2 regions of the Paenibacillus sp. GL_099_B genome follow, and region 1 is predicted to be linked to the other one. Evidence: predicted binding sites of a transcription regulator. Region 1 holds the regulator's gene; the other holds the start of a gene.
The links. The regulator CtsR, encoded in region 1, represses protease genes until heat stress. The targets are predictions, from matches to a motif close to ATGGTCAATAAAGGTCAAACA.
Positions count from the first base shown of each region.

Region 1 (5,123 bases):
CAAGATGAGATTTCCCAGTATGTAAGACCCCTTGAAGACGACGAGGTAGATAGGCTGGGGGTGGAAGTGCAGCAATGCATGGAGCTGACCAGTACTAATCGGTCGAGGGCTTATCCAATATGCAAGTTGTAAATCGCAAATTTCGTTTCGGATCTAGTTTTCAGAGAATAAACTCTGAAATGAAAATTGGTACATCACAGAATGTGTATGATTTTCAGTTCTACAATGATTTAAAGAAGCTATGCTTCGACAAATCGCGTTTGGTGGCGATGGCGGAGGGGTTCCACACGTACCCATCCCGAACACGACCGTTAAGCCCTCTAGCGCCGATGGTACTTGGACCGCAGGGTCCTGGGAGAGTAGGACGCCGCCAAGCGAAGAACCACTGCCGATGTTATTCGGTGGTGGTTTTTATTTGTGTTTTTTAATATAGATCGTTATCCCCGAGAGATGCCCGTGCATCTCTTGTTTGACTTTGTCCCGTTCCTCTGACACACTCATAAATGGATACATACATCACGTATCAGGCCATGATTTGAAAGATATCATAACTTAGAGAACGGGGTGCAGGACGACATGGAAATTCAGAAATTAACCGTAGATAATTTTGAGCCAGCTATGGCACTCTCCGAGTATGCTTTTCAAGTGGTAATGAGTGAAGAACAAACGGAGAAGCGACGAAGTCAATTTGATTCACAGGATATATGGGGTGTATTTGAGGAGGGACAATTGGGTGCCAAACTTCACATTATTCCTTTTCAAACCTATATTCATGGGAGATCGTTCGAGATGGGCGGTATTGCGGGAGTTGCCACATGGCCAGAATATAGACGCAAAGGCTGGGTAGCTGGGCTGTTGAAGCATGCGTTGGAGGAAATGAACCGTAATAAACAAAGTATATCGTTTTTGCATCCGTTCTCTTTTGCTTTTTATCGGAAGTATGGATGGGAGACGTATGTTGAGTTTAAACGGTATAAAGTGCCTACAGCTCATCTGCCTGCGAAAAAGACAACCCCTGGAACAATTCGGCGTGGCGATACGGGACTCAGCATATTAAAGGAAGTATACAGTGCGTATGCTGAGCGCTATAACGGAACCTTGATCCGGGATGATGCGAGATGGGAGAATTCAGTTCTCACTAATGGAGCCAGCCAGAAAGCCGTATATTATGATGGAGCTGGTAAAGCACAAGGCTATATTTTATATGAGGTTAAGGAAAGAAAGTTTACCATCAGAGAGATCATTTATCTGAATGAAGAGGCAAGACAAGGTTTGTGGACCTTTATAGCCAACCATGATTCTATGATAGAGGAAGTAACTTTACAGGCACCAGCCAGTGATATGCTTGCTTTTCAATTAGATAATCCGCGGATTCAGCAGGAAATTGTGCCTTTCTTCATGGCACGTATTGTGAGTGTAGAACAGTTTATTTCACAGTATCCTTTTGCGAGCCAAGACTCACCAGTACAGATTAATCTCCAGGTAGAGGATGCCCATGCACCATGGAATGAAGGGATATGGCAGTTGAATGTGGCGATGAATGGTACAGCCTCGATATGGAAAACATCTGAGCCGGTAGCTAAAGATCAAACTGTTAAAGTAGACATTCAGGCGCTCACCGCAATGCTGATAGGGTATCGTAGGCCCACAGAGATGGCTCAAATAGGTAGAATTGAGGGACCGGTAGGAGCGATTAAGGCTCTGGAACAAGCAATTCCTGACCGGGAAACGTATTTACTTGATTTTTTCTGATCCTCATAGAGTAACGAGAATTTTAGGATCAATTTCATAGACTTAACTTGTATAGCATTACGACGTAAGTGTGAGACAAATGGACTTCTCCAGCTATTTTGGAGAGGTTTTTTTGTGTCAGCCGAATATTTCGTGTAAAATCGTAAAAAATGAATAGTGCTCCCTCTTGGCAAAACCACAAAATATGCTATAATGTATATAAAGTCAAAGAAAGTCAAAGTCAACTAAAGGTTAAATACTTACGTAGCTTTCTTTCTGCAATCCGGTGGTGGGAGCCATATTGAAGGTAGTACACATCAGCGGATAAAAGCAATATTAAAGGACCTTCGAGCGTCCTTCGCTCTCCTGTTAAAGACCGTTGAAGATCAGTTTCGCTGTTTCCTTGATTGGTTAAATGGGTTGAGAAGGTGTACTCTGTAGGGGCGTGTGGGTCCTTATTGACTTAACGTTTCAGACAGTGGAGGATGATTGGATGCGTAATATCTCTGATATTATCGAACAATATCTGAAGAGTATTTTGCATGAAAGTCCCGAAGGATTGGTCGAAATTCAACGTAATGATCTGGCTGATCAATTTTCATGTGTGCCTTCCCAGATCAATTATGTCATCAGCACCCGATTTACACTCGAAAAAGGTTACCTTGTGGAGAGTAAACGTGGCGGCGGCGGTTATGTTCGCATACAGCGGATTGAATTGCCGGCTCACTCGGCTCTGCATAACCATTTGCACCATAGTATTGGAGATGAGATCGGGCAGACAGCTGCCGAAGGTCTGATCTACCAACTGGAAGAAGCACGTTTCTTGAGCAAAAGGGAAGCCGGGTTGATGCGGGCAGCTGTATCGAGAGAGATTATATTGGTCAAACTTCCTTACCGGGATCAAATTCGTGCCAGAATGTTAAAGGCGATGTTAATATCTTTGCTCGGTAAATGAAAACTATCGGGATCAAGGGGGTACATCATTGTGCTGTGCCAAGAATGCAACAACCGTCCAGCAACACTCCATTTCACGAAGATCGTGAACGGAGAGAAGACGGAATTCCATATTTGTGAGTCATGTGCTCGTGAAAAAGGGGAAATGATTCCCGGAACATCCAACGGATTTTCCATTCATAACTTATTGTCCGGGTTGCTTGATTTTGAACCCTCAGGCAAGAATGGCAGTGCGGGAGCAACACCCGCGCAATCCCTTCGTTGTGAAGAATGCGGCATGACCTATTCACAGTTTAGCAAAATCGGCCGCTTTGGCTGTAGTTCTTGTTATAAATATTTTGACAGTCGTTTGGACCCGCTATTCAAACGGGTTCACGGTAGCACTTCCCACGTGGGTAAAGTACCTGCACGAGCTGGTGGTCGCATCAAGGTCAAAAGACAGATTGCTGATCTGAAACGGGATCTTCAGGAGAGCATAACGCAAGAGGAGTTTGAAGAAGCCGCTCAAATTCGTGATCAGATCAGGGAACTTGAAAAAGAAATAGCTCAGGAGTAAAGTTTGTGATGAGTAGGAGGGATGCGTAATGCCTAATCTGCGTTTTACAGAGAAGGCGCTCAGCGACTGGATGCGTAGTGATGCGGCTGATTCCGAAATCGTCATTAGCAGCCGAGTCCGGATCGCACGCAACCTGCAGCATTATCCGTTTCCGATGCTGGCTTCCAATGAGCAATCGGAAGAAGTGCTGAATAAGCTGAGCGAAGTACTTCAATATGATGACGTTCATGCCTTTGGAGATTTTCATACCCTAGATCTGATTGATATTGATGACCTTGACAAACGGGTGCTGGTGGAGAAGCATTTGATCAGTCCCAGTCTTGCGAACGAATCCAGAAATGGTGCTGTTATTCTCAGTGAGGATGAATCTGTCAGTATTATGATTAATGAAGAGGATCATCTTCGTATCCAGTGCCTCTATCCGGGGTTCCAGGTAAAAGAAGCCTGGGAGAAAGCTTCCGCCATAGATGATGCTTTTGAAGCGCATGTGGATTATGCTTTTGATGACCGCAGAGGATATTTAACCAGCTGTCCTACGAATGTAGGTACAGGTGTAAGAGCATCTGTCATGATGCATCTACCCGCTCTGGTGATGACACAGCAGATTGGCCGCATTCTAAGCGCAGTCTCCCAAGTCGGACTGACTGTACGGGGAATTTACGGTGAAGGCAGTGAGGCGATGGGTAACCTGTTCCAGATCTCGAACCAGATCACACTGGGGCAGACGGAACAAGAAGTCATCGATAACCTGCATAGTGTTGTGTTACAGATGATTGGGCATGAGCGTACCGCCAGAGAACGATTAATTACCGACTCTAGATTGCGGATTACCGACAGGGTCATGCGTTCTTACGGCATTTTGTCCCATGCAGCCATTGTGGATTCGAAGGAAGCTGCACAGCGTCTGTCTGATGTTCGACTTGGTGTAGATCTCGGCTTGTTGGACGGTTTGTCCATAACCGTGATGAACGAGTTGAATGTGATGACGCAACCGGGCTTCTTGCAGAAAACATTTGGGGAAGACATGCGGACAGATGAGCGTGACATTTATCGGGCTCAGTTGATCCGTGATACGATCAGTGCAGCCACTCAATCTTAGGTTGTTCAAGAGTTATAACAAAGGTTTCATGCCGCAACTGCGGCTTTTATATAAAAGAGCATTTTCTATAAATGCTGAATGATTTATTCGCAGCACGGCTGCAGACAAAATGATATGAAGAATACGGTGGGATCCTTTCAATAGCCCCCGTTTTATCCAAAACCATGGAGGTGCAGGAGATATGATGTTTGGAAGATTTACGGAACGGGCCCAAAAGGTGCTCGCATTGGCGCAGGAAGAAGCTGTCCGTCTTGGTCATAATAACATCGGTACAGAGCACATTTTGCTCGGCCTCATTCGTGAAGGCGAAGGCATCGCAGCCAAAGCGCTGATCGGCCTGGGACTCGGATTGGAAAAAATTCAAGATGAAGTAGAAACGCTGATTGGCCGTGGCCAAGAGCAACCTACGAACATTGCATATACGCCTCGTGCGAAAAAAGTGATTGAATTGTCTATGGATGAAGCTCGCAAATTGGGCCATACCTATGTAGGCACAGAGCATATCCTGCTCGGATTGATTCGTGAAGGCGAAGGGGTTGCGGCACGTGTGCTGAACAACCTGGGGATTAGCTTGAACAAGGCACGTCAACAAGTGCTGCAACTGCTTGGCAGCAGTGAAGCCGTATCCAGTCATAACGGTACGCCTGCGAATGTCAGCACACCAACACTGGATAGTCTTGCACGTGATCTCACGGCGTATGCCAAGGAGAACAACCTAGACCCAGTGATTGGACGTAGTAAAGAAATTGAACGTGTTATTCAGGTACTGAGCCGTCGTACCAA
Region 1 covers NZ_CM174430.1:6,250,816-6,255,938, reverse strand. Annotated here, with positions in the region: rRNA gene AC3ITG_RS28570 (23S ribosomal RNA) at 1-118, shown strand, start outside; rRNA gene rrf (5S ribosomal RNA) at 260-376, shown strand; gene AC3ITG_RS28560 (GNAT family N-acetyltransferase) at 577-1,752, shown strand; gene AC3ITG_RS28555 (CtsR family transcriptional regulator) at 2,225-2,686, shown strand; gene mcsA (protein-arginine kinase activator protein McsA) at 2,717-3,241, shown strand; gene mcsB (protein-arginine kinase McsB) at 3,270-4,340, shown strand; gene clpC (ATP-dependent protease ATP-binding subunit ClpC) at 4,522-5,123, shown strand, end outside.

Region 2 (5,123 bases), 1.0 Mb from region 1:
AGGTCCGTCAAGACAACAATAGTTGTGGTGCAAAATAAAACCTTATTCCATTTCGGCGACGATGACTTCAGCAGCAGCCTCATCAATAATCAGAATATCTTCCTGACCAAATCGTAGGACAGAATGTATGGCAGCAGCTTTGCTTTTGCCACCTGCAATCCCAATCACGACATCGGTTCGTTCAATATCCTGGAGTCGCATGCCCAGCGTAAGCATGGTATGTACCACCTCACCCTGATCATTAAAGTAATAACCGAAGGATTCAGATACGGCCCCTTGCTCCTGGAGTTCATCTATGATCTCTGTCGCAAGTTTACGGCGCCGTGCCATCTCTACGGCATCACCGATTCCGTGAATGACGATCCGCGATTTTCGGATCAGCTGCAGAATCTCCTGAACACTTGGGTCCTGGATTAGTGATTCGTAGGCGTGATCACTAAGCAAATCCGGTACATGCAGGAGTTTGTATTGGGCTCCTACCCGTTTTGCCATCGTGGATGCAATCGTATTGGCCTGAATTTCGAGGCTTTCTCCCAGCCCACCGCGTGCCGGTACAAACCAGACACCTTTCAGCACTGTTGGCGGAGTCAGTTGCTCTGCTACTTCAGCCGTTGTTGAACCGCCAGTAACGGCGACAACATCGTTATCACTCATAATATTACCCAGAGCCTTCGCTCCGGCTCTGCCCAGTTCCCGTTTGGCAAATGGAGAAATGTCCGAATCGCCAGGAACCACAACCACCTTTTGCAGACCGTAGGCTTGCTTGATGCGCTCTTCCAATTCGGACAATCCAAACAGCTCTTTGGCGACGGGTTCCAACTGCTGCAGCAATTCATGCCCTGCCTCACTGATCTTCATGCCTGCACTGTCAATTTCAATAAGTCCCTGAGCCTTTAACAAATCAGTCTCAGCCCTCAGAACCCGCTCGGTCATCTGCATGGAATTAGCTAACGTTCTTCGTCCGATCACATCCGATAACATGATCTGGCGCAGAATCGTATACCTCTTCTTCAAGACATCCATGAGATCAGGCAGAAGCTGCTTTTGCACTTCTAAAATCGTTCGCATGCTTTCCACTCCCGCAAGCTTCTCGTTCCAAGCTTTCTTTCATGGCCCCAAAACGTCCCGGGATAACTTTTTAAGTCCCACGTCTATTCTACCTAAAACTGACGCGACATGCAAGTGTTTCGAAGCGTTAATTCGACACGTTTCAGGCGTTTGTACGCGCCTATTTTCACAATGTCAATTTACTATGATCGAGAACAACCTGTTCGATACCATATATAGAAGAAAAGTAAAATTATCATCTACATATTGCTTGCTATTGTTTTTCATATGGCATGTCCAAAACCTCTTTTAGCATTTACCTATTTGCGCTCTTTATCCACTTATTTTCATCATGATCAATTTCAGGGTAATCCAAACCAAAACAGCGAACATCAGCTTGCAATTAAATTACTCATGAGCTATAATCATTATTGCTGTCACATATTTGAAACTTCTATTTCAAAACTGCTTTTATGCAACTATGTTTGCAGCAATAATCAATGTGCGCCCGTGGTCCAATGGATATGACGTAGGCCTCCGAAGCCTGAGATCCAAGTTCGATTCTTGGCGGGCGCGCCATTCTTAATTAGTAGCTCATAACCCTTTTAACCAATGAAACCGAATAGGTTTCTTTTTTTTCAAACTTAGTTTGACTTTCTTTGACTTTTTGTTTGAAATTGTTTATGATGTGGGTAATACGGTAACAGTTTATATATGAACACCAATTTAACATTTACATTTCCGAGGAGGTTTTTCACGTGAGTTATATTCCAATGGTCGTTGAACAGAGCAACCGCGGTGAGCGCGCCTATGACATCTATTCCAGATTGCTGAAGGATCGTATCATCTTCCTTGGCAGTGATGTAAATGACGTTGTGGCGAATGCCATCATGGCACAGATGTTGTTCCTAGCTGCGGAAGATCCGGAGAAAGACATTCACTTATACATCAATAGCCCAGGCGGATCCATTACAGCCGGTATGGCGATTTTCGATACAATGCAATTCATCAAACCGGATGTATCTACCATCTGTGTAGGTATGGCGGCTTCGATGGGTGCATTCCTGTTGAACGCAGGTGCCAAAGGTAAACGTTTTGCATTGCCTAACAGCGAAATCATGATTCACCAACCACTTGGTGGTGCGCAAGGTCAAGCTTCGGACATCGAAATTCGTGCCCGCCGCATCCTGAAAATGCGTGATACTTTGAACCGCATCATCGCTGAGCGCTCAGGCCAACCGCTGGAGCGTATCGAGAAAGATACCGATCGTGACTACTTTATGAGTGCTGCTGAAGCTGCTGATTACGGTATCATCGATAAAGTTATCGAAAACGTAGGTTCCCAAGGCATCTAAGCCGAGGCGAATCGCCAATTAAACGGATATACCATATAGCCAACTCAAACGGCATCGCCCAGTTGAGTTGGCTATATGAAAAAAGGACGCTCTCGTCAATATGACGAGGGCGTCCTTTTTTTGAAGATAATTTAAAAGTGCATGATAAATATTTAATCGATTCCCTTTAACTCTCATAGCGTTACGCTAGCAATAAGCCCAACACTAATACTAATACTAAAGGTACATTTACGAACCGAGCATACGCTATTAGCCAACATTTTAACGAAATGAAATTCTAATACTTTACTTGTTTGTTGTTAAGCCACTGAACGGCTCTGTGCCTTTAGGAAGTAATTCTTTGTATGTGAACGGGAATTCTGGGAAACCCTCCGCATAAGCTGTGTACTCATACAACTGGAAGAATACAACTACACCTGTTGGTGTTACATAGAAATCCTGATCTTTATTCAGACCTTTATAGCCTTCAAGGTAACCACCACGAGCTTTAAGCTGATCTCCCACTTTTTTGCTCACTGTCTCACGCACGGTTTTGTTATTTTGAATTACATCATCCAGACTCAATTCCTTACCGGAGTCCAGAGCAAAGGTATGACCTGCACGGAACGTCATGCCATGTGCGCCTGCATAGTCCTGATAACTTTGCGTAACGAGCCCAAGCACACCATTTTCGTTGTATGTTACAACATAAGAACTCTCAAATGCATATGGACGGTTCGCTGCTGCGTCACCAAATTCCTTGGTTTGTTTTTTGAAATCTGCTACAAAAGCATCGACTTCATCTTTCAGCACCTTGTTGATAGCTGTTTCTGCTTTATCGTTAGCCAGTCCGCTCACCTGAGGATATTGAATATCGACTTCAGCGTTCTTGATGCTGACTTTCACTGTTGCCGCTTTGACTGTCACGCTATTCTGCTTCACTTTGCTCAGCGTCAGTGTCTTGGCTTTGCCATCCCAGTTGCCCTGAACACCCAAATAATCTCTCATTGCAGAAAACGGAATATACAATCGGCCATTGATCAGCTTCGCTTCCACTTGTGGATAGTAGTTATTAATTCTAACACTCGGTGCCCCATCAATCAGGCTGATGGTCATCGTATTATTAGCTGCGGATAAGGAGTATTCCTTAGCCTTAGCATCATATTTCAAACTTCCACCTGCAACATCTTTCACTGCGGTAAGCGATACCCAAGTGGAGCCACCTTGAAGGAGTCCTTTTTGAGTAAGAGTTTTGCCTCCCGATTTCAGAGTTACCTCAGTAGGTGTTGTCACTTTCGTGGATACTGAAGCTGCCTGTACAGAACTATCCTGCCATACAGCCCCGCTCCCCACAATAATTCCTGCCGCCAGTAGTGCACTAGTCCATTTTTTCCATGATGTCATATATAAAACTCCTCTCTCGAATTCAAATTTGAGTGTCATTGCGTATGTATCCTGATTTGATCGTATGCCTCATACGCTCACCTCTTTATTATAATTAACCCAATTCCGGAAAGGTTTACAGCTCCAGTTACAATGTTGTTCGATCCAGATGCCTATAATGAAGGTTTTGTTACGAACAAATGGACAAAAAAGATACCAAAAAGCAGCAATTTATTTCGTCATATTTCATCTCTTCTTTTCAAACTTCATCAAAGTCCGCCTTTATAACAAAAAAGACGCTGTCCATCGGACAACGTCTTTGTCATTATTGCCTTTTGCCCGCTCAAGCATATCTTTAACGGACATCCGGCTATTATTTATTTCACTTATTTCATTTCATAAGTAATATTCAGCGTTGTGCTCACTTTAACCTGTCCTGTTTCAATTTCTGTGCTACCAGCAGAATCAGCTGACGATTTGGACATCAGAGCCTCACTTGCATAGAACACAGGTACATTGGCGTCACCTTGGCTCACAGAAAGAACAGCGCCCAGTTGACGTTTAACCGCTTTTGCAATAGCTCCAGCTTTCACATCAGCATTGGCAACAGCTTTCTCAATCACTTGAGCTTCAAAGTTCTCCGGTTTCTCTACCGTAAAACGTACATTCTCAATATTGTTGGCACCAGCTTGGGATGCAGCATCCAGGAGTTCACCAATCTTGTCCATCTCCCGGTAAGTTACAGTCAATGTGTGATGAGCTGTGTACCCTTTGATCTTCTGTCCGTCTTTTTCACTATACGTGTAGTTAGGCTGTACGTAGAACTGGCTGGTTTGAATATCATCCGCACTGATTTTCCACGTACTTTTCAGCAGATTGCTAACCTTTTGAATTTTCGCTGCATTCGCTTTTTGAGCAGAGGCTGCGGTATCTGCCGTACTGTTCACTCCAATGGAAAGATAGGCGATGTCGGGCTTCACCTGAATCTCACCTGTACCCACAACGTTAATCACGTTTTGCTGTACCCCCTGTACCTCAGCAGCATACGCATAATTACTAGGTGCAACCCACGCAGTACCTCCAACTAGCAATGTACCTGCGACCATCACCGCGCCCAGCGGTTTCATCCATAATTTACCCATCACGTTAGCCTCCTTAAGTTTTAACATCTCAAACTCAAATCGATTTGATACCTAACAGACGGGCTTAATTCCATAATGTTGCACTTGACAGTCATAAAACGCAAAAAAGCCCCTTTCGGGACTTCTTCATTGGGTTCAAATCATATCTTATTGGTTCTCAAGCTCTTCCTTGCTTACCAGACTAACTAAAGCGTTTACAGCCTGTTCGGCGTCCGCG
Region 2 covers NZ_CM174430.1:180,690-185,812, reverse strand. Annotated here, with positions in the region: gene AC3ITG_RS00900 (sugar-binding transcriptional regulator) at 43-1,068, opposite strand; tRNA gene AC3ITG_RS00895 (tRNA-Arg) at 1,552-1,626, shown strand; gene clpP (ATP-dependent Clp endopeptidase proteolytic subunit ClpP) at 1,806-2,402, shown strand; gene AC3ITG_RS00885 (PdaC/SigV domain-containing protein) at 2,688-3,785, opposite strand; gene AC3ITG_RS00880 (SIMPL domain-containing protein) at 4,151-4,906, opposite strand; gene AC3ITG_RS00875 (HPr family phosphocarrier protein) at 5,054-5,123, opposite strand, start outside.
Region 2: the regulator CtsR is predicted to act here: its motif matches at 1,694-1,714, upstream of clpP (ATP-dependent Clp endopeptidase proteolytic subunit ClpP).